DNA from 4 places in the Mucilaginibacter sabulilitoris genome. Region 1 is predicted to be linked to each of the others. Evidence: riboswitches for the same ligand, from Rfam matches in the RefSeq annotation. Region 1 holds a riboswitch; each other region holds the start of a gene.
The links. Region 1 has a riboswitch for S-adenosylmethionine ahead of SNE25_RS25270 (transmembrane 220 family protein). Riboswitches for the same ligand answer to the same signal wherever they lie in the genome.
Positions count from the first base shown of each region.

Region 2: linked by a shared signal. The riboswitch ahead of metH (methionine synthase) and the one ahead of SNE25_RS25270 (transmembrane 220 family protein) in region 1 are both predicted to bind S-adenosylmethionine.
Region 3: linked by a shared signal. The riboswitch ahead of SNE25_RS18495 (O-acetylhomoserine aminocarboxypropyltransferase/cysteine synthase family protein) and the one ahead of SNE25_RS25270 (transmembrane 220 family protein) in region 1 are both predicted to bind S-adenosylmethionine.
Region 4: linked by a shared signal. The riboswitch ahead of SNE25_RS18925 (TlpA family protein disulfide reductase) and the one ahead of SNE25_RS25270 (transmembrane 220 family protein) in region 1 are both predicted to bind S-adenosylmethionine.

Region 1 covers NZ_CP139558.1:5,919,737-5,927,566, reverse strand. Annotated here, with positions in the region: gene SNE25_RS25285 (HAMP domain-containing sensor histidine kinase) at 1-89, shown strand, start outside; gene SNE25_RS25280 (hypothetical protein) at 303-782, shown strand; gene SNE25_RS25275 (bestrophin family protein) at 808-1,731, shown strand; gene SNE25_RS25270 (transmembrane 220 family protein) at 1,839-2,225, opposite strand; gene SNE25_RS25265 (hypothetical protein) at 2,209-2,382, shown strand; SAM riboswitch class I at 2,473-2,583, opposite strand; gene argH (argininosuccinate lyase) at 2,930-4,264, shown strand; gene SNE25_RS25255 (HAD domain-containing protein) at 4,361-4,825, shown strand; gene SNE25_RS25250 (YwbE family protein) at 4,822-5,025, shown strand; gene SNE25_RS25245 (DUF1345 domain-containing protein) at 5,088-5,786, shown strand; gene SNE25_RS25240 (DUF72 domain-containing protein) at 5,789-6,718, opposite strand; gene SNE25_RS25235 (SDR family NAD(P)-dependent oxidoreductase) at 6,821-7,582, opposite strand; gene SNE25_RS25230 (hypothetical protein) at 7,678-7,830, opposite strand, start outside.
Region 2 covers NZ_CP139558.1:266,453-274,282, reverse strand. Annotated here, with positions in the region: gene SNE25_RS01130 (Bax inhibitor-1/YccA family protein) at 1-728, shown strand, start outside; SAM riboswitch class I at 864-973, shown strand; gene metH (methionine synthase) at 1,126-4,815, shown strand; gene metF (methylenetetrahydrofolate reductase [NAD(P)H]) at 4,961-5,917, shown strand; gene SNE25_RS01115 (hypothetical protein) at 6,007-6,564, shown strand; gene SNE25_RS01110 (hypothetical protein) at 6,618-7,553, opposite strand.
Region 3 covers NZ_CP139558.1:4,276,546-4,284,375, reverse strand. Annotated here, with positions in the region: gene SNE25_RS18505 (homoserine dehydrogenase) at 1-1,127, opposite strand, end outside; gene SNE25_RS18500 (homoserine O-acetyltransferase family protein) at 1,127-2,182, opposite strand; gene SNE25_RS18495 (O-acetylhomoserine aminocarboxypropyltransferase/cysteine synthase family protein) at 2,345-3,661, opposite strand; SAM riboswitch class I at 3,913-4,023, opposite strand; gene SNE25_RS18490 (trans-sulfuration enzyme family protein) at 4,314-5,429, opposite strand; gene SNE25_RS18485 (hypothetical protein) at 5,526-6,047, shown strand; gene mqnE (aminofutalosine synthase MqnE) at 6,141-7,334, shown strand; gene SNE25_RS18475 (histidine phosphatase family protein) at 7,443-7,830, shown strand, end outside.
Region 4 covers NZ_CP139558.1:4,393,095-4,400,924, reverse strand. Annotated here, with positions in the region: gene SNE25_RS18930 (SusC/RagA family TonB-linked outer membrane protein) at 1-2,942, opposite strand, end outside; gene SNE25_RS18925 (TlpA family protein disulfide reductase) at 3,321-3,890, opposite strand; SAM riboswitch class I at 4,014-4,121, opposite strand; gene SNE25_RS18920 (GH92 family glycosyl hydrolase) at 4,398-6,686, shown strand; gene SNE25_RS18915 (LacI family DNA-binding transcriptional regulator) at 6,703-7,740, opposite strand.

The DNA.
Region 1 (7,830 bases):
TTATACGGTTGCATAAAGGCACCATCGGTATCCGCTCAGAAGTGGGCAGCGGTACAGAGATCAAGGTTTTTTTGCCGGTTGAAGTGTAACCTCACTCTAACCCTCTCCAAGGGAGAGGGCTTTAAATTGCATGTTTAAAGATATTAGCTCCCTCTCCTTTGGAGAGGGTTAGAGTGAGGTGACTTTGGAGGGGGGTGAAATTCTAATCAAATTCTAATAACTTTCTTAGATCGTCTTAATTATTGGGGGCTACACTTGTATCAACAAAACATATAAGTTAAACCATTAATCAAAAAACGACTATGAAAACGCTGCTTATCCCAACTGATTTTACCGCACAGTCACTGCAATGCATCCCTTCATTAGCACAGCAATATTATCCTAAAAAGCTCAATATTATATTGGTGCACATGCTGAAAATAACCGACTCTATCAGCGAACTGCTTATGCTTTCGCGCAGGTCGGCAGAGTACAGGCACATACCTGATAATTTTTATGTAAGGTGCCGCGAGCTGGAAAAAGACTACAGCCATTTAATTAATCATATCAACATCGATTTTTTTTATGGCAGTACCATGGCTGTTTTTAATAACTACCTGGATGCCCATAACGTTGATGCCATTGTGATACCGCATGATAACTACCAGATGCTTTTTAAAAACAGTATAGACCCCGAAGTGCTGATAGCCAAAAGCGGTAAACGAACAATTTCAATAACCGAAACACCGGGCATCATGGCCAATATTGTTGCCGAAGAGGTAGAGTTAATTGAACAACAGTAATTAAAAATTTAATTATTAAAACGTTATGCTACTAAAAGAAAACATACCGGCTACCTATGTATTTGGCAAAATAAAAAAAGAGCTGATCATGGTGGCCATTTATTCATCGGTTATTTACTTTATACATCAGTATTATAACTTTAAGGAGGTATCTATCCCGTTAACGGTACCTACCATATTAGGCACTATTATTTCGCTGTTGCTGGCTTTCCGGTCAAACCAGGCGTATGACCGTTGGTGGGAAGCCCGTATTTTATGGGGCGCCATTGTGAACGACTGCCGTACATTCACCCGGCAGATATTAACCTTCGTTGAAGATGGAGAAGAGAAACGTGCACTTAAAGAACGCATGGTTAACCGGCAAATAGCCTGGTGTTACAGCCTTAGCCGCCATTTGCGCCGGCAAAATGGCAAACAAAACCTGGAGGCTTATTTAAGCAATGATGATATTGCAAATATTGAAAGGATGGATAACGCACCCGTAGCGCTAAACGAACTGCAGGGCCATGATCTGCGTACTTTATACAAACTGGGCTGGATAAACGAATACCAGCAGGTAGCTATGGATAATACCCTAACCGGTTTTATTAATTCCATGGGCGGTTGTGAGCGGATCAAGAACACCGTGTTTCCGGCTACATACAGCGTTTACATACACTGGCTGGTGTTGTTCTTTGTACTGCTGCTGCCTTTTAGTTTGATTGAGTTTTTTGGTATACTGCAGGTGCCGTTGGTAATTGCTATCTCATCGGCATTTTTCCTGATCGAAAAGATGGCTATCCACTTGCAGGATCCGTTTGAGAACATGCCTACCGATACGCCAACAACGGCCATTAGCCGTAAAATTGAGCAGGATCTGAAGCAAATGCTGAAAGATGAGCTGCCAGGGGTAAATGATGCTGTACCTGCTAAACAGCCCGTTGGTGCGGCCGTGTTCTATATTTTGTAATACATCGTCACCCCTGCTAATATGTTTCACCCCTGCCCTCTCTAAAAAGAGAGGGTTTTAAAAAGTAAAAGTCTTTCCCATTTGGGATAGACTTTTTTGTTATCGGGTTAATACGTTACCCGCTTTTTAAGCCTAAGGCTATATATCCAATTAATAGCCAGTACTGCTACGCATATCAGCAAACCAAAAAACTCGCGCACTTCTTCAATCCAGGGCTTTTCGGCCTTCATGCTTTCTACAAGGCTTTCGGCATGGTGATATTCAAACCAATCGATTAATCCGTTGCGGTCAAAAATTTTATATACAGCATAGGCCAAATAAATAAATATGCCAATGGCATAACCCACCGGATAAAACTTTTTGCGTGCCGCCATGTAGCAAAAAAAAGCGCTGTATAAATATATGGGTACCCAAATGTAAGGGTCAGGATCGTTGTATTGTAACGCCGCGAAAATAATAAACAGAACAACAAAAACGATGTTAAATATCTTCATACTGGTAGGGCAGGTGATTGTTTACTGGTTTAAAGTACCTGCCGGCAGCGATAAAAATATGGAATATAAAACACATCGGCAACATGATCGTGCAGTATGCTTATTCAGGAAACTAAAAGGGAAATATGATGTCGCGGGCAGATTCGAACTGCCGTAAAAGGTTTTGCAGACCTTAACCTATCCTCTCGGTCACGCGACTTAAAAAAACTATAAAATCACTTATAAAGACAGGCAGAGGTTAAGAATCTTTTTATCTCTCTCCATTACGCGGAGCAGGAATTAGCACCTTTTACATTATGCGGATGTACAGGTTGCTAAGACGTCTTTGGGCCTTTCCCTCAGTCTTTCTTGATAAGTTAAAATAAAGAACTATTTGTCTGTTGACACTGCAAATATAAAAACTATTTATATAATTCCTATAGAATTAGTAGGATAAATTTGAATAATTTATATCATGTTCATTTTGAGCTATAAAACTTTATAAAATTAAGGTGATAACAAACCTCATCCCACTTGCCGAAGTTTACTCTCAGTGTGATGCTATCAAGATATGCTGTTTATTACAAATATTAAAGATAACCAGGGAATATGCTCTGTTAGAGGCTGCCCATCACTCGAAAGGGGAATAACTTTAAGATGGGTGAGAATGGGAACTTTTGCGAATTAATGAGTAAAATTTTCTCATTAATACACATATTTGCACTATGAGCAAGCTATGGCAAAAAACAACCAATGTAAATGAACTGGTAGAGAACTTTACTGTTGGCCGCGACAGGGAATTTGATGAGCAAATGGCAGCTTTTGATGTGCTGGGTTCACTGGCTCATACCCGTATGCTGCAAAGCATAGGGCTGATGGACACCGCCGATCTTGACCTTGTTCAGCGCGAATTAAAAGCCATATACGCCGATATTGAAAAGGATGGTTTTACTATTGATGATGGGGTAGAGGACGTGCACTCGCAGGTAGAGCTGCTGCTCACCCAGCGCATTGGCGACGCCGGCAAAAAGATTCACAGCGGCCGCTCCCGTAATGACCAGGTGCTGGTTGACCTGAAACTGTTTTTCCGCCACCAGTTGCAACAGGTGGTTGAAGAAACTACAACGCTGTTTAACCAGCTTATTGAACTAAGCGAAAAGCATAAAGATGTTTTGCTGCCCGGCTATACCCATTTGCAGGTGGCCATGCCATCATCATTCGGCCTGTGGTTTGGCGCTTACGCCGAAAGCCTTGCAGATGACCTGGAACTGGTATTGGCTGCTTACCGTATCACTAATAAAAACCCATTGGGTTCGGCGGCGGGCTATGGGTCGTCATTCCCGTTAAACCGTACTTTAACTACCCAACTTCTTGGGTTCGACAGCTTAAACTATAATGTAGTATATGCCCAGATGGGCCGTGGTAAAACCGAAAGGATCATAGCTCAGGCACTATCATCCATTGCGGCTACGCTGGCCAAAATGGCTATGGATCAGGCACTGTACCTGAGCCAGAACTTTGCCTTTGTAAGCTATCCTGATACCTTAACCACCGGCAGCAGTATTATGCCGCACAAAAAGAACCCCGATGTTTGGGAAATTATGCGCGGTAAATGCAACCGTCTGCAGGCCCTACCTACAGATGTTACCATGATGACCACCAACCTGCCATCGGGTTATCACCGCGAGCTGCAACTGCTCAAAGAACTCTTATTTCCGGCCTTTACAGAACTTAAGAGCTGCCTGCACATGGCTACCTTTATGCTGCAGAACATCACCGTAAATACCGGTATATTGAACGATCCTAAATACGCCTACCTGTTTAGCGTAGAAGAAGTGAACCGCATGGTACTGAACGGCACGCCTTTCCGCGACGCGTACAAACAAATAGGCCTGGCCATTGAACAAGGCGACTTTAACCCCGATAAAACCGTAAACCACACCCACGAAGGCAGTATAGGTAACCTGGGCAACGGGCAAATTACCGCCTCATTTAATAAACTGCTGGCTAACTTTGATTTTAAAAAGGTGGAGCAAGCGATAATGGAACTGGTGAAGTAATTTCAAAAGTAAAATTGAAACAGGATTGCAAGTATACTGTCATCGAACGAGGTAAGATCTTATACATTCGAAATGACATGAAGTAACTGTTATAAAATGGTCATTCTGCTTGATATAGATGGTGTTTTAGTAACTGAGCCATCCTGGAAAAAGGTTGAGATTGGTTCCGATGGCTTTATGTTATTTAATAAACAATCAGCAGAGAATTTAGCCTTCATATTATCAGAAACTAACGCATCCGTGATATTGACAACTACTCACCGGATTAATTTTGGACTTGAAAAATGGATTGAAATTTTTACCTTAAGGGGAATAAATATTCGTACAATTTCTAAGCTTAATGATAAAAAGGCGCTTGCCGATATGTCTGACCGTGCAACGGAAATAAAAGAATGGATTGGAAAAAACGGAAATGAGGAAAATTATGTTATTGTTGACGACGATACATCAATAAATAATTTGCCATCATCTATAAAAAAAAGATGGGTTGTTATCAAACCATCTATAGGTATTGATGAAGAGGCGAAACACCAGATATTAGATATTTTATTAAACAAATGAACGGACAAAACAGAAGCGATATATATCCCGGGCTTGAAGTTGATATCATTCTGAAAAAAGACCAGCGTACAGGCACCCTTACCCGTGGCTTTGTGAAAAGGTTATTAACCAGCTCAGCATACCATTCACGGGGTATTAAAGTGCAACTGGATGACGGACAGGTTGGTCGTGTGGCCTGGATTGTGGAAGAAGAAGATTAATTAATTCATCAATTCTACACAAATCATCGCCATATTTACATAAGTACTCAAATAGTATAAATATGCCCGCAAGCGCCCAAAAAGAAGCAAAGGTATGGTTTCGGTTAGATGCACATTACCGTATGCTTATATCATTAATTATGAGCGCGGTTACGCTTTTTTTTTCATGGGGTCATTTTAGCACCCCGGCGGTAATACTAACCACCTGGATAGCTTTCGCGCTAACTATTATTATTATGGACTGGATAATTATCCTGTCCTCACACCCGATGGAGGTTCGTAAAATTGCCAGTATCGAAGATTCAAGCCGAACCTTGATTTTTTTGTTTGTGATAGTTGCTTCCCTGGTAAGTATGCTTGCCATTTTCTTTCTGCTCAAATCATCAAAAGAACTATCAGATGAAGCGGTAACAGGTCACGTGCTGTTGTCTATCACATCTGTAATAATATCATGGTGGCTGGTGCATACCATATTTGCCTTGCGTTATGCACACATGTATTATACTACCGATACAGATAACGATAACAAGAAAAAGCCGTTGGGCGGCCTGGAGTTCCCGGGAGAGGAAAAGGAACCTGATTATCTCGATTTTGTATACTTCTCTTTTGTAGTTGGCATGACCTTCCAGGTATCTGATGTAGAAATCTCTTCCCGGCAGATCCGCCGCCTGGCCTGGATTCATGGGCTGGTCGCCTTTGCTTTTAATACCGCCATAGTAGCATTAAGCATAAACGTAATATCGGGGCTGGTAAGTAAGTGAAATTAGAATAGGCTCGCCTGCTGTTCGTCTATAAATTTAGGGCGAAGTATTTGTGTACCCAAAGCTTTATTTAATCCATCTGTCACATAATCTGCCAATACGGGCGAGTAACGTTCATCGTGCTGGTGCATAAAGAACCAAGCCGATTTTAAGCCCTGCTGCTGCCATTGTTTAATGCGGACAACCCATTCGTCCAACCGGGCCTTGTCTGAGTCGTAGTTGCCATTAATAAGGCCATTACCTACAAAGCGGATAAAGGCATGCGGCGTGGGCAGGTTCATGTGCACCACATCGCGGCGGCCACTGGCGTCGGTTATTACCGCACCCATATTAAGGTCGCTGAGGATGGCAAAAACTTTCTCACTGTTCTCCGGTACTGAAAACCACTCTTTATGGCGTAGCTCAACAAAAACGGGTACATCTTTTGGTAATTGCTCCAGGTATGATTTGAGTTCCGGGAAACTTTTTGGGGTATAGTTATCGCTCAGCTGCAAAAACAAAGGGCCAAGTTTTTCGCCAAAGGCCATGATGCCCTCATAATAGCTGGTAGTAATATCTTCAGCATTTTTTAAACGGCGTATATGACTGATGCTCTGCGAAAATTTAGGGCAAAATTTAAAGTTTGGATTGCTGTCGGCCTTGGCTTTCCATTTGGCTATAGTATCGGGCCCATAAACATTGTAGAAGGTAGCATTGAGCTCAATACAGTCAAAATGCTTTACGTATTCATCTAAAAAAACGGCTTCTTTGGTTTTAAGCGGATAGATCTGTCCTATCCATTCTTTACGGCCCCATTTGGCACAACCTACATGTACCTGCAAAGGTTCGTTGCTTTTTGCGGCTTTAAGGGTGTTAATGGTCAGTTCAGGATCGGGCGGAAGGGTGAAATCAACTGATGCTAATTCTTCTGGGGTTACACGGCCAAATTCCATATCAATGCATTATTTTTTGCAAGATAAGGTTTTGGGAGAAATAGAGGAAAGACAATAAAAAAGTAGAGGCGCACGCGTGGCGCCTCTACAATCTGATATCAATTATAAAAACATACCGCCAGATGCCTCAATGCGCTGGGCATTTATCCAGCGGGCTTCTTCAGTGCATAAAAATGCCACTATCCCGCCAATATCGTCGGGCATACCCGGGCGACCAAGCGCTGTTATGCCCGATATCCGATCGTGCATTCCTTCGTGTGCAAAAGCTTCTTTGGTAAAATCGGTTTCAATAATGCCGGGCGCAACTACATTGGCTGCAATACCACGGTGACCAAGCTCTTTTGCCAGGTACCTGGTGAATACCTCAATAGCTCCTTTCATGGAGCCATAAGCTGCATAGCCAGGTGTTGCAAAGCGTGCTAAGCCACTCGAAAAATTAATGATGCGCCCACCATCGGCAATAACCGGTAAGCTCTTTTGAGTTAAAAAATAAACCCCTTTGAGGTGTATATTAAAAAGGTTATCAAAATCTTCCTCCGTAGTTTCGCCGAATTTCGAAGCCGCATCGATACCTGCGTTATTGATCAGGAAATCGAAAGTATCGCGTCCGAATTTTTCTTTTAACACGGTTTGCAGTTGAGCGATGAATGCATCAAACGATTTTACTATACCGGTATCCAGTTGCAAAGCTGCCGCCTTTTGACCGGTTTTTTCAATTTCAGCAACTACGGCTTCCGCTTCTTCTTTTTTACTGCGGTAGGTGAGTATTACATCAATTCTTTTTTTTGCTAAATGCAAGGCTGAGTTTTTACCCAAACCACGGCTGCCGCCGGTAACGAGTGCTATTTTGTTTTTTGTTTCCATTATTTTTCTTTGCTTAATGTTAATACAAAATTGCAGCTAATTGGTGTGTTATTTATGGTGACTGCTTCAGATAAAATGGTGACTACTTCAGTTTTTTATTCGGCTATCCATATAAGTTCATTCTCTACTTCGGGATTCCAATCTCTAAGTAAATTTCCTAATTTGTTAATTGACGCAGGAACGGCAGTAATAGCAAACTCCACTTTATTTGAATAGGGTAATTCTTTGTGATTATCAATTTTAACATG
Region 2 (7,830 bases), 1.9 Mb from region 1:
AAATTAAAGATCCTGACTACGTTTATAAAAACGTAATACAAGTAAACGAACAAGACGCATCACGCAAATTTATAGCCAACGTATTTGTGTGGATGTTTGTGGCTCTTGGGCTATCTGCTTTTTGCGCATTTCTCTTTGCACAAAACCAAGCCCTGCTTAACATGCTTATTGATCCTGCTACAGGTCGTAACACAGGCTTGGGTACTATTGTAATGTTTGCCCCGCTTGCGTTTGTGTTAATCATCTCTTTTGGGTTCAACAAACTGTCGTACGGAGTATTGGCGTTCCTGTTTGTCGCGTTTTCGGCGATAATGGGCGTTAGCTTAAGTTACATACTTTTGGTTTTTACAGCCGGCTCGGTTTTAGGCGTGTTTATAACCACCTCTGCTGTTTTTGGCGTAATGGCGGTTGCCGGTTATACTACCAATACAGATCTTACTAAGTTTGGTTCTATCATGATGATGGGGCTTATTGGTATTATCATAGCATCCGTAGTTAATATGTTTATGCATAGCAGCCAGTTAGATTATATCATTAGTTATGTGGGTATAGCAGTATTTGTTGGTCTTACCGCTTATGATGTGCAAAAACTGAAACGCATAGGTGCAGGTTTAGAATATGGTGATGCATCTGCCTCAAAAATGGCATTGATGGGTGGCTTAACTTTATACCTTGATTTCATCAACCTTTTCCTGATGATACTGCGTTTATTTGGCAGAAGAAGATAATAACAAGCAAGAAACTATTATTAAAAGCTGCCCCGAAAAGGCAGCTTTTTTTGGTTAACATAAATTTACTTTGTATACACATTTTGTAAAGGGTCAGGCTATTGCATATTAAAGCTTTATTGTGCACCTTTGCATTGCTTATAGAGAAAGGCGGAGGGATTAGACCCTGCGATGTCTTAGCAACCTGTACTTAACAAGGTGCTACATTCTACTCAACAGCTACAAAATGTTGGGACAGATAAGCGAAAGTCAATCATACACCCGACTTTTCGAATAAGCTATATTTTTTCTGTTATGTGTTGCCAGGCTTCTGTTGCCAGTGATTTGCATGTTTGCAGTTCATTAGTTTATTAGAGGATACCCGCAACACGCCACCGAAAACAGGCAACTGATAACAATGGATATTAGAAAAGAATTAGAGAAACGCATACTGGTAATTGACGGGGCAATGGGTACCATGATACAGCGGTACCAATTAACCGAGCGCGATTTTCGCGGGGAGCGTTTTAAAGATCATTCAACCGATCTGCAGGGCAATAATGACCTGCTCAATATTACACGCCCCGATATTATTAAGGCAATACATGCTGAGTATCTTGACGCGGGCGCAGACATTATTGAAACCAATACCTTTAGCACCCAGATAATTTCGCTTGCCGATTATAAGCTGGAAGAGCTTGCCTACGAGCTTAGTTTTGAAGGTGCACGTCTGGCACGTGAAGTAGCCGATGAATACACGCAACGGAACCCCGATAAACCGCGCTTTGTAGCCGGAGCCGTTGGTCCGACAAACCGTACCGCGTCTTTGTCGCCCGATGTAAACGACCCGGGATACCGTGCTGTGACGTTTGATGATCTGGCCGATGCTTATTATGACCAGGTTAGGGGTTTAGTTGACGGCGGGTCTGATATGTTACTGGTTGAAACCATATTTGATACGCTTAATGCTAAAGCGGCTTTGTTTGCTATTCACCGTTATGCGGATGAGTCGGGCAAGCAACTACCTATTATGATCTCGGGTACCATTACTGATGCTTCGGGCCGTACCTTGTCTGGCCAAACAGTAGAGGCGTTTTGGAACTCTATACGCCATGCCAACCTGCTTTCGGTAGGTTTAAACTGTGCTTTGGGTGCCAAAGAAATGCGCCCTCACCTGGCCGAATTGTCTGAAAAAGCTGATGTATTTATATCTGCCTATCCAAACGCGGGCCTGCCTAATGAGTTTGGTCAGTACGATGAAACCGCGCACGAAACTGCGCACCAGGTTGATGATTTTATAAAAGCCGGTTTGGTTAATATTGTGGGTGGCTGCTGCGGCACCACACCCGAGCATATAAAATGTATTGCCGAAAGAGCAGCTAAGTACCCGCCAAGAAGAATCCCGGAGATTGAACCCGATTTGCGATTGAGCGGCCTGGAAGCGGTTACCATAAAACCCGAAAGCATTTTTGTGAATGTGGGCGAGCGTACCAACATTACCGGATCGCCGAAGTTTTCCAAATTGATACTCGCCGAAGATTACGAAGCAGCCCTTGCCGTTGCCCTGCAACAGGTAGAAGGCGGCGCGCAGGTGATAGATATTAACATGGACGAGGGCATGATCGATTCGGAAGCGGTGATGGTGAAATTCCTGAACCTGGTTGCTTCTGAGCCCGATATTGCCAAATTGCCTATCATGATCGACTCCTCTAAATGGACGGTTATTGAGGCTGGTTTAAAGTGTATACAAGGCAAAGGTATTGTGAACTCTATCTCCCTGAAAGAGGGCGAAGAAAAATTCAAAGAATATGCCCGTAAAATATTAAGCTACGGTGCCGCTGCTGTAGTGATGGCGTTTGACGAAACCGGCCAGGCCGATTCATTGGAACGCCGTAAAGAAATCTGTGAGCGCTCTTACAATATATTGGTGAATGAAATAGGTTTTCCGTCACAGGATATCATTTTTGACCCTAACATATTAACCGTAGCCACCGGGCTTGAAGAGCATAACAACTATGCTGTCGATTTTATTGAGGCAACGCGTTGGATAAAACAAAACCTGCCTCATGCCAAAGTAAGCGGTGGGGTAAGTAATATATCATTCTCCTTCAGGGGTAACAATGTGGTACGCGAGGCTATGCACTCTGCCTTCCTGTATCATGCCATAAAAGCAGGTATGGATATGGGTATTGTAAATGCCGGTATGCTGGAGGTGTATGAGCAGATAGATAAAACTCTGCTCGAGCTGGTAGAGGACGTGCTGCTTAATCGCCGCGACGATGCTACCGAGCGCCTGGTTGAATATGCCGATACCATAAAAAGTAAAGGCAAAGAGGTAGTGCGTGATGAGGAATGGCGCAAAGGAACGGTACAGGAAAGGTTATCTCATGCTCTTGTAAAAGGTATTATTGAATACCTTGATGACGATGTGGAAGAAGCGCGCCAGGCTTACAGCAAACCGCTTGAAGTGATAGAAGGGCCATTAATGGATGGCATGAACATCGTAGGTGATTTGTTTGGCGCCGGCAAAATGTTTTTGCCGCAGGTTGTAAAATCGGCCAGGGTGATGAAAAAGGCCGTGGCCTATCTGCTGCCATTTATAGAGCTTGAAAAACAAAGGGTTATTGACGCCGGAGAAGATTCCAGCGGAAGCCGCGCTAACGCCGGTAAAGTATTAATGGCCACCGTTAAGGGTGATGTGCACGATATTGGTAAAAATATAGTAGGTGTGGTGCTGGCCTGTAATAACTTTGAGGTAATTGACCTTGGGGTAATGGTACCTGCGCAAAAGATCATAGAAGAAGCAAAGAAGCAAGAGGTAGATATTATTGGTCTTAGTGGGTTAATAACCCCATCGCTTGATGAAATGGTGCATTTTGCCAAAGAAATGGAGCGCGAAGGATTTACCATTCCGCTTATTATTGGTGGGGCTACCACATCACGTATCCACGCAGCGGTTAAAGTTGCCCCAAATTATTCGGGCGCAGCCATACACGTGCTTGATGCATCACGTAGTGTAACGGTTTGCAGCAGTTTGATGAATAAGGACAACCGAGACGGGTATATACAAGGTATAAAAGATGAATATGCCAAAGCACGCGAAGCACACCTGAATAAAAAATCAGATAAGCGCTTTGTGAGCATCGACGAAGCTCGTAAAGGCCGTTTCCAGATCAGTCTGGATGGTGACGTTGCTCCTAAACCAGCCTTTACCGGTACAAAGGTATTTGAATCGTATCCGCTGGAAGAGTTGGTGCCGTACATTGACTGGACACCGTTTTTCCATACCTGGGAACTGCGCGGTAGCTATCCGAAAATATTTGCCGATAAGTTTGTTGGGGACGAAGCCAAAAAGCTTTTTGACGATGCTCAAGATCTGTTAAAGAGAATTGTAGATCAAAAGCTACTAAAAGCCAGTGGTGTAATAGGTTTCTGGCCTGCTAATAGTGTGGGCGATGATATTGAATTATATACTGACGAAAGCCGTACCAAGCTTTTAACCCGTATCCATACCCTGCGCCAACAGGCCGAAAAGGTGAAGAACGATCCTTATTATGCACTGTCTGATTTTATCGCTCCTAAAGAAAGTGGCGTACCCGATTACTTCGGTGGCTTTGCCGTAACAACCGGTATTGGCTGCGATGAGCTGGTGGCAGAGTTTGAACGCGACCATGACGATTATAACAGCATTATGGCCAAGGCCCTTGCCGACCGACTGGCCGAAGCCTTTGCCGAAAAAATGCATGAACTGGTACGTAAGGAATACTGGGGTTACTCCAAAAGCGAGCAGCTGAGTGCCGATGAGCTGATCAAGGAAGAGTACCAGGGTATTCGTCCGGCGCCGGGTTATCCCGCCTGCCCTGATCATACGGAAAAAACTACACTGTTTGATCTGCTGAAGGCCGAGGATAATGCCCACATGCACCTGACCGAGAGTTTGGCCATGACACCGGCTGCCTCTGTAAGCGGTTTCTATTTCGCGCACCCGCAGGCCCGCTATTTTGGTTTGGGCAAGATCAGTAAAGACCAGGTAGAGGATTATGCCAAACGTAAAGAGATGGATCTGGAAACAGTAGAGCGCTGGTTGGGCCCTAATATTAATTATTAATATAAAATAGAAACAAAACAAATGTCATTGCGAGGTACGAAGCAATCTCTACGTAAGCAGGCTAATCTGCTCTGTATAGTATAGAGATTGCTTCGTACCTCGCAATGACGGATGGATAGACGAATTATACAACCGAACCCGGAGAATGAAAATTACCGAACACATCGCAAACGCCAACGGCAAAACATTATTTTCTTTTGAACTGATACCGCCTTTAAAGGGACAAAGCATACAGGGTATTTATGATGCCATTGATCCTTTAATGGAGTTTAAGCCGCCGTTTATTGATGTAACCTCGCTGCGCGAAGATTATATTTATAAAGAGCACGCCAATGGCTTACTTGAAAAGCTGAGCTATCGTAAACGGCCGGGCACTATCGCTATTTGTGCAGCTATCATGAACAAGTATAAGGTTGATACGGTTCCGCATTTACTGTGTGGCGGTTTTACCAAAGATGAAACCGAAAACGGGTTGGTTGACCTGCAGTTTTTAGGCATCGAGAATGTGCTGGTACTGCGCGGTGATGCACGGCGCGGCGATGCCTCATTTGTACCTACCCCTAACGGGCATTGCTATGCTACCGACCTGCTGCAGCAGGTAGCGAACATGAACAATGGTATTTACCTGCATGAGCACAGCGATTCGAGCCTTAAAACTGATTTTTGTATCGGTATTGCCGGCTATCCCGAAAAACATTTTGAAGCCCCTAATCTTAAATCCGACTTTAAGTATTTGAAACAAAAGGTGGATATGGGCGCCAATTTTATCGTTACCCAGATGTTTTTCGACAATCAAAAATATTTCGACTTTGTAAATAACTGCAAGGCCAATGGTATTAACGTGCCTATTATCCCGGGTTTAAAACCAATTACCTCGTCAAAACAATTGATTAACCTGGCAAAAACATTCCATATTGATATGCCCGAAGATTTGTGCGATGCCATTAACGGTTGCAAATCAGAAAAAGAGGTAAAGGATATGGGTATTGAATGGATGATAAACCAATGCCGCGAACTGGTGAAGTTTGGTGTACCGGTATTGCATTTCTATACCATGAGCAACGCCGGCCCAACCAGGCGCATTGCCGAGGCTATATTTTAGGCAGCTTGTCCATTGTGCTGATTATGAAAATAAAATACTGATTAAAAATTTCTATTTTTAATCAGTATTACCCTGCATCACAGTCACCTATGGACACTTTTAGTCATATTAAATCAGCAATTGGAATTATTTTAGGTCTTAGTATTACCCATTTATTAAGAGGGGCCGCTAAGCAAATTCAGCACCCGGGGCGCAGCAAACCATATTGGGTACATTCCCTTTGGTCGTTTTACTTGTTTATTTTGCTGCTCCATTTTTGGTGGTGGGAGTATAATTTGCATGATATTAAGCATTGGGTGTTTGCAGAGTATCTTTTTGTAATTCTTTACATAGTTATTTATTACTCTGTTTGTGCTTTGCTATATCCGGATGACCTGAAGGATTATAAAGATTATGAAGATTATTTTTATTCGCGCAGAAAATGGGTATTCGGGATATTAGGGTTTAGCTATTTAATGGACATAGTAGATACCTTCATTAAAGGTGAAGCCTATATGCATCATTATGGTATTGAATACCCTATTCGTAACATTTCACACTTTTTGTTGTGTATGGTGGCTATGAAGGTAAACAATCGTGTGTTCCACTCTATCCTCGTAGTTGTGTTTATTGTATATGAATTTTCGTATATATTAAGATTGTTTTAATAAAAAAGGGTACTGTTCTTATGCAGTACCCTTTTTTATTAAATATTAACAGCCTATTGGTACAGATAAGTAGTGGTAAGATGCTCCAACGCTTCGCGGAAGATGATATAAGCCGCCTCTTCGTTATGATTTGCTAATGAATGCAGGGAAGGTTTAATATACGCTTGGTATATGCCTTCATAAATAAGGTCGTGATTGGGCTCCATGTCAATAGTTTCGAGCAGAGAAGCCGAAATGGTATAATATTTTTCAATTTCGGCACCACTCAGGCTATTTTGCAATAGTTTATCCCTGAAGGCTCGCAGTTCATTTAGTTGCCCATCGGGATCATTATCAACAAGGTTGGTGATGATGCGGGTAAGTGCGCACATTTCTTCTATGCTTTTAGGGCATCCGGTTGAGCCCGGGCATGGATGTGATTCGTCGCCTATTGGGATACCGTTCGCTTCCGGCTGTATAAGTGCCTTGTAGGGGTAATTGTTTTCTATATCATATCCAAAATGATAAATAAGTGTATCTCCTTTAGCTTTGTCCACCAGTTCGGTTAATATATTCCGGCCCATAAATGAGCCCCGGTTAATTTTGGTATAATGGGTATCGATATTTGTCTTTTTGTAGTTAAGCACATGGTTAAATAATACCTGCCAGGTTTGCTCTAACGAAATATTATCCCCCTTATTAGTTAAAAAACCATCGGCTTTAATCAGCGAGATTGGAAGGCTGCCTTTACTGGTGTAGTTTGCCGGTATCAAAACAAGTATGCGTGATGATGGGACATTAACATTTTCAATGCCGTTCATGAATTTTATGCCCGACACACTGCTATCGCTAAGAATAGTCTCTATAGCCGATTTAGAGAGCATTACAAAGGTTGTTTCGCCCGGAAAGCTGGTTTTGAAATTTTTAGTAAGCTCATTGTATCTGCTTTTACTAATGAATCCACCTACACATTGTGGTTCAACTTTGGCAGTAGCTCTTATTGGGGTCATTAGTTTATTAATTTTAGGTTAAGATTTGCTTATTATAAACTTAATAATAAAAATTAATATTACTATATTAATCACCGGTTAATACTTATTAACAATTATTCATGCATGTTAATAAGTATTGTTGGTAACGAGCGAGCATCACTTTTATTCAGGAATTAATATATAACGATAAGTGTAATATTGATGATATCACTGCCATATAGGTAAATATTAGCCTGCGTAGTACTACAGTTTTTAATACGTAAAACTACGTAATATACCAGTACGTGTAAATTAC
Region 3 (7,830 bases), 1.6 Mb from region 1:
ATCAGATTTTGCAAATTGATTTTTCCGATAACAAACTTATAATTACCTGAATAATAGCGTTCCTGTATATGTTCAAAATTTAATGCTTCAACTAAACTTTCGTCATCATATCTGAGGTAGATGTTCAATTCAATATTGTTGGTAAAGTTAAGGTCTGTTTTTTCCTTTGCCTTTTTATACTCGTATTGATAATTGTAGCGTAATGCAGCTATATCCGATAACACTGCCGAGCCGGTAGGGTGGCCACCAGCACCTTTTCCAAAAAAGAACTGCTGATCGGCAAAAGCCGCCTGTACAGTTACACCGTTATATTCATATTCTACGTTGTATAAAAACTCGGTTTCGTTTACAAATTTGGGTAATACAAACAGGGCCACATTTCTTTCATCAAGCTCTTTGGCTACCGGCACCAGTTTAATTTTCAGGTTCTTTTCACGAGCGTATTGCAAATCCTGGGCACCAAGATTTTGGATACCTAAATTAAATACTTCGTCGGGCTCTACAATTACACCATAAGCATGCGCGGCAGCAATTACCAGCTTATATTTGGCATCAAAGCCTCCAACATCACTAGTCGGATCGGTTTCAGCAAAACCCAGATCTTGAGCTTGTTTCAGGGCGCTGTTATAATCTAAACCTTCTATAAATCCTTTGGACAGTATGTAATTTGACGAACCATTAAAAATACCACTGATAGAATGCAGTAATTCATTATCATAATATTCTTCCAGGTTGCGGATAATCGGGATACTGCCGCAAACCGCACCCTCGTATAATAACGAGGTACCATGTTTATGCTGCAGCTCTATCAATTCTTCCAAATGGAGAGCGATCATTTTTTTACTGGCAGATACTACATTTTTACCGGAGCTTAATGCTCTCGAAACTATTTCAAATGCTGCTTCTGTATCATTTATCAATTCTACAATAGTGTTTATCTCGGGGTTATTCAGCAACTCATCTTTATCAGTTGTAAATAATTCAGCCGGTAGTGTACGTTTTTTATTCGGATCCTTTATAGCAAATTTTACTATCTCTATGTTCAGATGTTTGGTTTTGATAATATCATACAATCCCTGACCAACTACCCCAAATCCAAATAATCCTATATTTAACTTTTTACTCATTACGCTGTACGTTGCAATTCTATAATTTTTCCTTTTACATCAGTTTTAAAAAACGATGTAATAATATTTGTTAAAGCCTCTGTTTCGATCAGGAAACCATCGTGGCCGTAAAATGAATCCAGTTCGGCAAAGGCCGATTTAGGTATATGATGAAATAAATATTGTTGTTCTTCAATGGGGAATAAGACATCTGATTTAATGCCGATTACCAGCGTACGTGCTTTAATCAGACTCAATGCTTTTTCAACGCTGCTGCGGTTACGGCCCACATTGTGCGAATCCATGGTTTTGGTCAGGTACCAGTAGCTATAAGCATTAAACCTGTTCACCAGTTTTTGCCCCTGATAGTTTTGATACGTAGCCGCACGGTAATCATCTGTTTTGCCATCAGTTTCTTCCTGCTGGGTTACCGAATAGGTTTTATAACCGCGATAGGAGAGCAGGGCTATGCTTCGCGCCGCTTTAAGTCCTTTTTGACCTCCATCGGGTGTGTTGGCATAAAAAGTACGATCGGTACTGATAGCCAGGCGTTGAGATTCGTTAAACGCGATTCCCCATGGTGAGTGGCGTGCGTTGGTCGCAATCAGTATAAGATTTTTAATACGTTCGGGCTCTATAATAGCCCATTCAATAGCTTGTTGCCCGCCAAGCGAACCACCTATCAAAATATGTATATGATCTATCTGTAAATGATCTGCCAGTAATTGATGTGCCTTAACAATATCCCTTATTGTAAATTGGGGAAACGCCTGATAATATGGTTGCCCGGTTACCGGATTAATACTAAGCGGGTTAGTTGTGCCATAAGGCGACCCCAATATATTGGCACACACAATAAAATGTTCCTCAGGATTAAATAGGTGACCTGTACCGGCAAAACCTTTCCACCAGTCAAAAACATCGGCGTTGGCGGTAAGTGCGTGGCATACCCATACAACATTATCCTTTTCTTTATTTAACCTTCCATAAGTATGAAAACCAATTTCCAGATCCTGTATTTCCTGGCCCGATTCGAACTCAAACGTTTGTGTGTACTTAAATATCTCTGTATTCATTCTTTTGTTTTGTTATCCCGGGAGCGACTGGTAGTTTTGAGTAGTGAGTGATGAGTATTGAGTTGAAAAAGCGAACTCAATACTCATCACTTAATACTTATTACTTTCTAACAATCGCATCCCGTTATAACTTTACTATTTCACTTAAAAAACTATATTAAACTATGCAGCAAGCTGCTTTATTTTGGCAAAAGCCTGTTCAAAATCGGCTTTTATATCATCAATATGTTCAATACCTACCGATACGCGTAACCCTGCCGGCGTAACCCCGGCAGATAGTTGTTCGGCATCAGATAATTGCTGATGCGTGGTTGCCGATGGCTGAATGATCAATGTTTTGGCATCACCTAAATTAGCCAGGTGACTTACTAATTGTAAACTGTCGATAAAGTTGCTTGCCTGTTGTTTATCGCCTTTAATTTCAAATGACAATACACCACCAAAACCATTTTTTAAATATTTTTTGGCCAATACATGGTATGGAGATGACGGCAGGCCAGGATAATTAACCGAGACCACTTGCGGATGCTGTTCCAGCCATTTAGCCAGCTCAAGTGCATTATCAACATGGCGCTGTACACGTAATGAAAGTGTTTCCAAGCCCTGTATATTCAGCCATGAATTAAACGGAGCTTGCGCCGGACCAAAATCACGTAGCCCTTCTACACGGGCCCGTATAATGAATTGAATATTGCCAAATGGCCCGCCAATACCAAATACATCAGAAAATACAAGGCCGTGATAGCCTTCTGATGGCTCTGTAAATTGCGGAAACTTGCCGTTTGCCCAGTTGTAATTGCCACCATCAACAATTACACCGCCTATTGTAGTACCATGACCGCCTATCCATTTGGTAGATGACTGCACAACAATATGTGCCCCATGATCAAGCGGGCGAAACAGGTATCCTGCTGCCCCGAAAGTATTATCAACTATTAAAGGTAAATCGTGCTTTTTTGCCAAAGCACCCACTTTATCAAAATCGGCAATAGTGAAACCTGGATTACCTACGGTTTCCAGGAATATAGCTTTGGTTTTATCGTCAATTAAAGTCTCCAGACTTTCGGCAGTATCATCTTTGGCAAAACGAGCCTCAATACCCAAACGCTTAAAGGCAACTTTAAACTGATTATAAGTACCTCCATATAAAAAAGGAGAGGTTACAAAATTATCGCCAGCTTGCATTATATTATTTAAAGCCAGAAATTGCGATGCCTGACCCGAAGCCGTGGCCAATGCTGCAACGCCACCCTCTAAAGCCGCTATCCGTTTTTCAAAAACATCAGTAGTAGGGTTCATGATGCGGGTATAAATATTGCCAAATTCTTTTAGCGCGAAAAGGTTGGCACCATGCTCGGCATTATTAAATACATAAGATGTGGTTTGATAAAGCGGAACAGCCCGGGCGCCGGTAGTTGCATCAACTTCCTGACCGGCATGTAATTGTAAGGTTTCGAATTTTAAATTGCTGGCAGACATAATAGTACGTTTTTAAGGTGTTTAATTAAATTTTTTTGATGATCTGATGGACTTTGGCAATTCCGGTAATGATCTGTACCGGTTTTAAAACACGTGCTTTTCGCAGTTGAAAAGATTGAACGCGTTTGGTCAATCAACAGCAGCAACACATACAAATACAGCCAATATTGAAGCTAATATTTTGTATAGTACCGTTTGAGGTTTCAGAAATGTTGCTTGTAGAAATTTTAACTAAACTTTTCATGGTTATAAATTTATATTCCCCGGGGTTATTTTCCGGGACAGGAATTGGCACCTTCTTCAAAATTGAAGGGTTGCCAGCGGGTCGCTGAGCCTGATCTCTCGCCGCTTCTTTATAAATCAACACCCGAACTATTGCGGAGAATTGATCATGGTATTACTACCAAATAATGTTTCAAAGATAAGCGGATATTAATTAAAATACCAAATTAAATTTTATATTTAGGTTAAAGGCGAAGGGTTAAGGGTAAAAGGGCTATCAAATTTTGAATAATGAAGGGAAAAATTAAACAATATTGAACATCGAACACCGAATATCAAATGATGAATTAATAAAAGAAAATGCTATTTCGATATTCAAAATTCAGCATTCAATAGTCGACATTAAAAACCTTTTATCTTACCTTTCGCCTCAGGACAACGCCTGATCCAAATCAGCTACCAAATCGTCGATATGCTCTAAACCCACAGATACCCTAAGCAAATTTCGTGGTGTTTTGGTATCAGGCCCCTCAACAGTTGCCCGGTGCTCAACCAGGCTTTCAACTCCGCCAAGGCTTGTGGCCCTGGTAAATAGTTGCAGTTTATTTATTACAGTGCGGGTGTGTTCTTCATCGCCTCTAACAATAAAAGATAACATTCCTCCAAACGCCAGCATCTGCTCTTTGGCAATAGCGTACTGTGGATGAGACGGCAACCCCGGATACATTACCTTTTCAACTCCCGGATGTTTTTCTAAAAACTCCGCTAACAACTGTGCATTATGCACATGGCCCTTAACCCGGTAAGGCAGGGTTTTGATGCTGCGGGCCAGCATATAGCAATCGGTTGGAGAGGGGATAGCGCCACCCATTTCCTGTACCTGGCGTATCTTAGCCCACCATTCATTTTTTTCGGCGGTAATTAATGCGCCACCCATTAGGTCGCTGTGACCGCCAAAATATTTTGTGGCTGAGTGCATTACCAGATCAGCACCTAAAGTAATGGGCTGCTGACAAATGGGCGTGGCAAAAGTGTTATCGCAAGCTACTTTAATACCTTTAGGTTTGGCAATGGCCACTATCTTTTTAATATCGGTTATTTTAAGCAGCGGATTTGATGGGGTTTCAACCCATATTAAACCGGTTTCAGGCTTAATATGCTGCTGTAGTATTGTGGTGTTGTTAACATCAATAAAATCAAAAGTTAAAATATCAGCGAACAAATTTTTAAGCTGGTTACGTAACCCATGATACATATCATCGGGAGCTATAACATGCGTACCCGGCGCCAACGACTGAAATACTGACATGCCTGCTGCATTGCCCGAAGAAAAAGACGCAGCATCGGCGCCGCCTTCTAATTTGGCAAGTACATTCTCCAACGATTCCCGGTTAGGGTTTGATGAACGACTGTAGATATGCCCGCCTGGAAAATCACCATCAATACCACGTTCAAAGGTGGTTGATAATATAATTGGCTGTATTACAGCTTTCGACGATTCATCCTTCTTATTTCCGGCGTGTATTGCTATAGTTTCAGTTTTCATTTTGTATATGATATCCGGCCAAATTAAATAAGATTATTTTTATTAGGTGTAGCATGCGGGGATTTTTTTGCGTAATATTCCAAAAAAGCCTGAATCATGAAAACCTTTTATATTCCTGTCATTATTGTTTTAATATGCTTAAACAGCTGTAAAAAAGATGATATCGCTAATGGAAACGAATTTAATAAAAGTTATAAGGCATGGTTAAACTATAAGAGCAGCGTTCATAATTCCTATAGCTATACACAAAATCAAGGCTCTGTTTTCGGTTACAGCGCCGAAATAAAAATCGGCGTTAACAATGGTAAAATTGTTTCAAGAGATTTCGTCTCCCTTCGGGTACGGCCGGATAGTACCCATGCCATAGATACTACTGCACATTGGCATGAAGAAAACACGAGCTTGAATACCCATGGTAACCAAGGTGGCGAATTACTTACATTAGATGATATTTATACAAAGGCACGCACCAATTGGCTTAGGGTAGATCCTAAAAATAATGATATATATTTTGAAGCAAACAACAACGGCATGATATCTAATTGTGGTTATAGGCCAAAAGGTTGCCAGGATGATTGTGTTACCGGCATTATAATTTCATCAATTACCGCTCTGTAAATTTAATGTCATTACTCACTTCTGGTTGGGCAATGAATTATCTTATTAAGCATAGTTTTATCCTTTTTAGTACATTTGCCCAAAGTTTTTTACATGGAAGCTGAAGGTAATTTACAGTTATTATTGCAAAATCCGGATTTGTCCGCTGATTTAAAGCACATTGCCGAAAAAGTACTAAACAATCAACGCATCACCTTTGATGAAGGCGTAATATTGTATGAACAGGGAGACCTGGGTTATCTGGGCGTTTTAGCCAATTACATTCGCGAAAAACGGCACGGCCATAAAACATTCTTCAATCGTAATTTTCATATTGAGCCTACCAATCTTTGCGTTTACGATTGCAAGTTTTGCTCTTATTCGCGTCTGCTCAAGCAAAAATCTGAAGGTTGGGAATATACCATGGATGAAATGTTTAATATGGTAACCAAATATGACGGGGAACCTGTTACTGAAGTTCATATAGTAGGAGGGGTTTTACCTCAATACGATGTACCTTTTTATCAGGAGCTTTTCAGTCGCATAAAAGCACATCGTCCCGAATTACATATTAAAGCGTTAACACCCGTAGAATATCATTATATATTTAAAAAAGCCAAAATTGATTATGCAACCGGAATGCGCCTGATGCAGGAAGCTGGTTTACAATCCATCCCAGGCGGTGGTGCCGAAATATTTCATCCTGAAGTCCGCGATCAGATATCTAAGGATAAATGCACCGGCGATCAATGGCTGGCCATTCATGAAGAGTGGCACAAGCTGGGTGGTCGCTCTAACGCTACCATGCTATATGGGCACATTGAAAAATACTGGCACCGCGTTGATCATATGGAGCGCTTACGCCAGTTGCAAGATAAAACCGGAGGGTTCCAGACTTTTATCCCGTTAAAATTCCGTAACCAGGACAACCAGATGTCACATGTGCCGGAATCTACGGTAGTGGAAGATCTGCGCAATTACGCTGTATCGCGTATTTATCTTGATAATTTTGATCACATCAAAGCTTATTGGGCTATGATCAGCCGTACTACTGCACAATTATCTTTAAACTTTGGGGTAGATGATATTGACGGTACACTTGATGATACTACCAAAATATACTCCATGGCCGGTGCCGAAGAGCAGCATCCCGGTATGAGTACCAAACAGTTGGTTGAGCTGATTAAAAACGTGGGCAGGCAACCTATTGAACGCGATACATTATATAATGTAGTAGCTGATTTTACTGATTTTGAATTTCCGGAAGAAAGTAAACCCCACTACTATAAATTACCTGTTATTAATTAGCTAAACTGGAGGCCGAAAGCAAAACACCGAAAGCTTGGGAATGGCAATTAATAAATAAAGCAGACAAAGCTTTATGCCTACGGCTTTTAGCTTTAGGCTTAAAAAAGAATGATACAAAAGACCTTATATATAGTACGCCACGGCCAAACAGAACTTAACAGACAAGGTATTGTACAGGGGCGTGGAATGGATACCGATTTAAATGATGAAGGACGTAAGCAAGCTTCATTGTTTTTTGAAGCTTACCAAACGATACCATTTGATAAAATATATGTTTCAGCCTTAAAACGAACGCAGCAAACCGTTCAGAAATTTATTGATTCAGGTATCCCATATGAAAAACTATCAGGTTTAGATGAGCTTGCCTGGGGTATCCACGAAGGCCAGCCAAGTACCACTCAAAATAAAGCCGCTTTTTTACAGATCATGCGCGACTGGCTCGACGGTCGGCTGGACAGTAAATTTGAAGGCGGCGAAAGTCCTAATGAAGTAGAAC
Region 4 (7,830 bases), 1.5 Mb from region 1:
CACTTTTGCGGCACGGTATAACCCAGTTTTACCTCCCTTAACTTAATATATGATGCGCTGTAAACAAATGGCTCATCGGCATTGGTTAATGCCTTATAATAAGCCTGCGCCGATAAAATGGTAGTATTTTTGCTGCCATCGGCTTTTACACCATTAAAAATAATACCATCGTTGAAAGTGGTTTGGCCAACAGTATAGCTTAACCCTCCGTTGGCTGCACCACGTCCCGGCAGGGTGGAAGCCAGTATGCCGGTATAAGTACCGGTACTGTTAGTTCCGGAATAAATAGATCCGCCAATATGAGCGTCAATCAGGAAACTTAAATTAATGCCCTTATAAGTAAAGCTGTTATTGATACTACCTAACCAGCTTGGTGTAAATTTGCCAAGATATTTCTTAGTGGGGTCAATAACCGGAGTACCATCAGCAGCTACTATTACCTGACCGCTGGCATCGCGTTGAAAAGCATTTCCATAAATTGCACCATAAGGTTGCCCTACAGCCGCTAATATTTGGACATTGCCATCAGTTCCTAATATATAACTTTGCAGGTTGCCATCTTTATCGAGCGAAACAACCTTGCTCTTATTACGAGAATAGTTTACATTAACATCCCAGTTAAAATCTTTAAGTTTTACCGGTGTTAAACCCAGTTGAACTTCCAGTCCTTTATTGTTAATTGTACCTCCATTGATTAGTTTTTGGCTATAGCCTGTGGTTGGGCTCACATCCACGCTGATGATCTGGTTTTTACTATTCGTATTGTAAACACTTGCATCTAAACGGATCCTGTCGTTAAAAAAACCAAGTTCGAAGCCAGCTTCTGCCGAAGTGGTAATTTCTGGTTTCAGGTTAGGATTAAGGTCAATGCTGTTAGCGCTTTGTTGAGGGTTAGTACCGAAGGGAGCAGTGAAAGCATAAGTATTTAACAAATTATACGGATCGGTGTCTTTACCAACTTTTGACCAGCCGCCACGTAATTTAACATAACTCAAGATATCACTTTTTATATCAAGCGCTTCTGAAAGTACTAAACTTCCGTTTATTGAAGGGTAAAAGTATGACAAGCTTGCTTTTGGAAGTGTAGATGACCAATCATTACGCGCAGTAACGTTTAAGAAAGCATAGTTTCTGAACCCTATTTGTCCGGAGGCGAAATAGCTATATATTTTTGATTTATTATAGGTATTTGATGATATAAGCGGATCACGCGAGTTGCTTAATGTATATAAGTCAGCCACAGCTAATTTAGGTGCTTTCTGATCGTTGTTTTCGAATGATCTTGCACGTATGTTTCCGCCAATTAACGCGTCTATAGAGAAATCATCATTTAATTTCTTGGTATATTGCAACCTGCCCTCGGTATTGGTTTCGGTAAAATCATAGGCATCTTCTTCGTAAGAGCCAAATGGCGTACCATTGGTACCATAGGCCACTTTGATTTTGCGGCGATCGTTGTAATAATCGGTACCGGTACGGAAGTTTGCAGATAAACCATCGATAATTTTATAATTCAGTTCGGCGCTTCCTATAAAACGGTTACGGGTTTGACCTACCGTATTTTCATAGGCCATAAAGTAAGGGTTGCTGTAATAGCTGTTATTCCAGTTAATGTTATTACCATTAGCATCACGGTAATTTCTTAATTGGCTTACATCAACCTGGCGGCCAAACCAGGTAAATTGGAGCATGGTGCTTGTGGCGCGTTTACCACCGGCACCTGGTAAATTATCGGCGTCGTCTTTAACATAATTGGCAATGGCGGTTAATGTTAATTTAGACGTTAATTTATAGGTACCATTCAGCAAAAACGAATTGCGGCCTTGAGAGGTATTGGGAATTACTCCAGTTTGATGAAGATTATTATATGACAAACGAAAATCATATTTGTCACCTGAACCGCCAAGCGAAACACCGTTGTTAAGTGTAACACCTGTTTTAAAGAAACTGCTCACATTATCCGGGTGGGCTATAAAGGGTACCGGTTTTCCGCCTGAGTTAAACTGCGGAATAAGTCGGCCGTCCAAAGCCGGGCCCCAGCTTTCGTCAACACCGTCGTTAATGCCGCCGCCTTTTCCGTCAACGTAACTAAACTGGCCATTTGAACCTTGTCCGTATTCATTTTGATATTTTGGTAAGCCTAATAAATTTGAAAAAGATGTATTTGAATTGATTGTGACACCAATACCTTTTATTCCTTTACCTGTTTTTGTTTTGATTAGTATTACCCCGGCTGCAGCACGTGAACCATAAAGCGCCGCGGCATTGGGTCCTTTAAGTACCGAAATAGATTCTATATCTTCAGAATTGATATCAGATATAGGATTGGCGAAATCCCTTGATCCGGCCGTGCCCAACTGCTGGGTATTATCAATAGGAAGGCCATCCACAACAAACAGGGGCTGGTTGTTACCAGATACAGAGGTTTCGCCGCGGATAACGATTCGGGATGATCCCATATCGCCCTGGCTGCTGGTTACATTTACACCGGCTATTTTACCGCTCAGTGCATTTACCAAGTTTGTTTCTTTGGCCTCAGATATGTCTTTTGATTTCAATCCCTGTACAGCATAACCCAACGACTTTTTATCTTTTGATATGTTAAGCGCCGTTATTACCACCTCATTTAAGGAGTTGGCCAGCTCGTCGAGGGTTATTCGAAGATCAGTTTGGTTTTGTGTAACGGGGAGTTCTTTAGGAGTGAAGCCAATGTAAGTTATTCTTAATACATCGTTCGCTTTGGCGTTAAGTGTAAATTTACCATCGCTGTTGGTTTGTGTTCCGTTGGTAGTTCCTTTGATAGAAACACTTACGCCCGGCAACGGTAACCCATCGGACTTGGCGGTTACCACACCGCTTATTTTAACAGATTGCGCTGCAACTGTTTGGATGAGGATAAAAGGCAATAGTATTGCCCATAATAATTTGTAATTTTTTGACATGGTAATAGATCGTGAAATGATTAATGTTACCCGGATACAGTATGAAAAAAGACGATCAGTTAATAGTTGGAGTACCAATTATATCTACCTTCTGGATACTGTCTTTTAAAAATTGTAAAGGTTTTAATTGCTTGTTGAATACTATACAAGGCTAACTTGCAATTAGCCTAACAGCATAGTTTTTTTTAACAGCAACAATGCATGGTTTGCATGCATGTGGCAGAAGTATTACAGGTGGTAGATTTTGTAAAATTACGGATGTTTAAATAGGTTGTTTTAAAAATTGTACTTTGTGTTTTCATGTACTGGTTGTTTATATAAAGATTTTTGCAATGCTGGTTTTTATAAAGCAAAGCTATAGCGGGCGTTTTTTGTTTTTTAATTTACTCGCGCGTTTTTATTATTTATAAGGTTATCAATAACTTTAAGCATAGAGGCAAATTCCTGTTCATCGTACAGGCGGGTGAGGTATACAATGCGGCCATCCCGGTCAATCACTACGTTTCGGGTAACCCCGCTTTTTTTATCGGCAAAGCGCCCAAAAATATTGGCACCCGGGTCAAGCGCCACGTTATAGGTTATTTTCATGTCCTTTTGAAACTTCTGCACTTTTTTAAGTGGTTCGTCTCGGTCAACACCAATAAGTACAAGGCCCTTGTTTTTGTAAGCGTTCCATACCTGTGCTTGCAGGTGTGGCATTTCCTCGCGGCATACACTGCACCAGCTGGCCGTAAACTGAAGTATCACCACTTTACCACGCAGTTGTTTTAACGATGTTTTGGTGCCATCTGTTAATGCGAATTCAAAATCATTGGGAGCTTGTTCACCCGTTTTAACCAGGTAACCGCGATCATTTAAAGCCGGATTATTGCTATTAGCCGTCTGGGCTTGCGTGGTAATGCTGGTAATCAGGAATAAATAAATTATAAGTAAAAGTTTGTTGTTCATTGAATTTATTTTTGACAGGTAATTATATAATTACACTCATCATTAAAAAAATATTAACTGGCATTCAATTAAACAGAAAGGGAGGGTATAGCAGAAACCGTCATTTGCGGATATGTGGTTATATCATTATCTGTTCTGCAATTTTGCAGATAGGAATTAGCACCTTTATAACTATGTGTACAGGTTGCTAAGACATCACAGGGCCTTTCCCTCAGTCTTTCTGGATAATCAAAAATGAAATAAAGAACGATTTCAGATGCAAATATGTAAATAATTCTACTAATTCCATAGAATTTATATCAATTACCAAACAGAATTCCGGTTTTGACAATAAAATGGCATAAGCCGATCTGTTTTGTTTGCTCATTTATGGCATATATAAGCTTAAAACGCATGTAAACGATTAAGTAAAAAAATCAAATGTTTTTATAAATATGATCTTAAAAATTAGAGATTTGCCCTTAATCTTGTATTAAGACCGTTCACCAATTATATCTTCTGCTGATTATGCAATTTAAACGCAGTATTTATCTGTTAGGATTACTGACCTTTTTATGTGGAAATAATTTTGCGCAAACCAAGGGCGCTCAACAAACACGGGATGAAGTGGATTATGTTAACCCACTTATAGGCACAGCCATTAAAGGTTTTGGCAAGGGTTTGTTGGAGGGCAACGGCGGCGGCGGCACTATGCCTTGTGTTAACGTACCGTTTGCCATGACCAACTTTGTTGCCCAAACCCGCGAAAACAAAATGAGTTACATGGTTTATCAATATGAAGACAACTCGGTTATAGGGCTTACTGCCAGTCACCAGCCCACAGTTTGGATGGGCGATTACGGTTATGTTTCGGTAATGCCGCAAGTAGGCAAACTCAGGGTTTTGCCAAAAGAACGTGTGCTGTCATTTGACCATAGAGATGAAGTTTCCAAACCTTACTATTATTCAGTTAAATTAAAAACTACAGGTGCCGATAAAATTAAAGCCGAGATTGCCGGCGCCAATACTTGTGGTATGTTCAGGTTTACTTTCCCCAAGGCAGATCAGGCACATATTATCATCCAGGGGATTAACCTTAACCCGGCACTTAAAGACTGGGCTAATGATTACACGGCAAGAATAAAAAAACTGAAAGGTTATGTTTATGTAGATACCGTGAATAACGAAATAACCGGCTATAACCCCGACCGGCAATCGGCACAGTTAGGGCCCGAACTAAAGAATTTTAAAGGTTATTTTGTTATCAAATTTAATAAACAGATTAAAAAATATGGTACCTGGGATAAGCAGGTGATCAATAAAGGCAGCCATGAGCAATACGGCACGCGAATGGGTGCTTTTATTTCCTTCCGTACAAAAGCGAACGATGAGGTTAAGGTTGTTGTAGCTACATCTTTCATCAGCATTGATCAGGCAAGGTATAACCTCAAGCGGGAAATTCCTGATTGGGATTTTGATAAGGTTGTCAGCGCTACCCGCAATCAATGGCAGCAGGCCTTAAAATCAATCCAGATAAGCGGGGTGACCAACACACAGAAGACTATTTTTTACACGGCAATGTTCCATACGCTGTTGTTTCCGCGCCAGTTTTCGGAGTACGGCAAATATTACAGCGCTTTTGATGATAAAGTTCACCATGGTTCGTCATATAATGATTATTCTCTTTGGGATACCTTCAGGGCATTGCATCCATTATTAACGTTAACCCAACCGCAACGGGTTGATGGCATGGTGGAGTCGTTACTGCAAATGTACAAAGAGGGTGGATGGATGCCCATGTGGCCAAACCCAACCTATACCAATATTATGATAGGTACACATGCTGATGCCGTTGTTGCTGATGCGTATGTAAAAGGTTTCAGAGGGTTTAATACCAAATTAGCTTACGAGGCCTTGCACAAGGATTCCTATGACGCTCCGGATGGTGACACCCATAAAAGATGGGGCGACCGTGACCTTTGGACAAGCTTTGAAGCCAGGGGTGGGCTAACCAATTATCATAAGTTGGGATATATACCGGTTGATAAAACAAGTGAATCCGTTTCGCGCACTATTGAGTATGCTGTTGATGACTACGCGGTGGCGCAGGTTGCCAAAGGATTAGGAAAAGATGATGATTACAAGCAATTAATAGCCTGGAGTAAAAATTATCAAAACGTTTATAACAGCGCTACCGGCTTTATGGCTCCCCGTAACTCCGACGGCAGCTTTTCTGCCAAGCCAGATTCCGGCTTTACAGAGGGCACCAAATGGACCTATACTTTTGGCGCTATGCACGACGTTCCGGGGATGATCAAGATTATGGGCGGCGAGAAAAAGTTTGCTGATAAACTAACCAGAAATTTTACCGAGGGTCATTACCATGCCGACAATGAACCCGGTCATCATTATCTTTATCTTTTTAATTATTGTGGTATGCCCTGGAAAACCCAGGAACTGGTAAGGGAACATGCCTCATCGCAAAATTTCAGAAACGCACCGGTGGGCATTAACGGTAATGACGATTGTGGTCAAACTTCGGCATGGTACATTTTTAATACCTTAGGGTTTTACCCGGTAGCGCCCGCTTCGGGTTCCTATAGTATTGGCGCTCCCCAATTCCCTTATATGGTTTTAAACTTGCAGCATGGCAAAAAACTGGTTATTAAGGCAACTGGCTTATCAGCCCAAAATAAATATGTTAAAGAGATAACTTTTAATGGAAAGCCGATAAAAGATTACCAGATATCACATCAGGACATTGCAGGTGGCGGAACTTTAGCTTTTACAATGGCAGGCACTCCGCAAAAGCTATAGACAGGAATTTTACCTGTTAGTCAGCGGTTCGGGTAGAATCTCTGACTACCAGTTTAGAGGGCATGACAATATTTTCACTTTCCATTTGAACATATCGACCAGACAGGTGCCAGAACAATAATTCCGCGGCCTTGCGTCCCATATCATACGCCGGCTGCAAAACCGTAGTAAGCGATGGATTGAGTATGGCCGCAGTTATCTGATTGGTAAAACATACCACTTTTATATCCTGCGGAATATTCAGCTTCAATTCTTCGCAGGCCAGGTAAGTAGTGGTGGCCAGGTGTTCAACCGTAGCGATAATACCGTCGGGCTTCACGTTTGTGATATGCTCCTTTAAAACAGCTATATTTTCCTGGTTATATTTATTAGAGCAACTAAAAATATTTTGATCTTCCGGCTCTATATCGCGTTCAGCCAAAGCCTTTTTATATCCAGATTCGCGCGCCTGTAAAATTGAAGGGTACCCTTCAATAGTAACCAAAGATATGTTTTTACAACCCTGATCAAGCAGGTGCCTGGTAGCCATATACGCGCTGTTAAAATCATCAGTTTTAATTTTTGCAGCTGGTATATCTTCAACAACCCTGTCAAAAAACACGATGGGCACGCCTGCCTGCTGTAAGTTTTTAATATGCTGGGTATCCTTAGTATTACTGGCTACCGACATGAGTATGCCATCTACCCGGCCGCTGGTAAGTTCATTGAACATTTGAGCCTCCCGCTCATAGCTATCATGTGTTAAATATATCAACGCATGATATTTCTCCTGATCAACGATGCTTTCAATACCATTAATAGCCTGGCTAAAATAGCTATCTGCAATTTCCGGAATGATGATGGCTATGGTATTACTTGAGCGTTTTCGCAGGCTGCTGGCGTAGGGATTAGGTACATAGTGCAACAATCTTGCCGTTTCAATTACCCTTTGTTTTGTTTCATCACCTATATCATGACTGTCTCTCAGCGCTTTTGATATTGTCGCAATAGATACATTCAACACTTTGGCAAGTGTTTTCATGTTTACTTTATTACTTTTTGTTCCGTCGGTCATCGGTATGGAAATGGCTTCAAAATTCAGTAATCGATTGCGTTTATTTTTTTAGCTAAATATAAATGTTTATAGTTTATACAGGTTTATGAA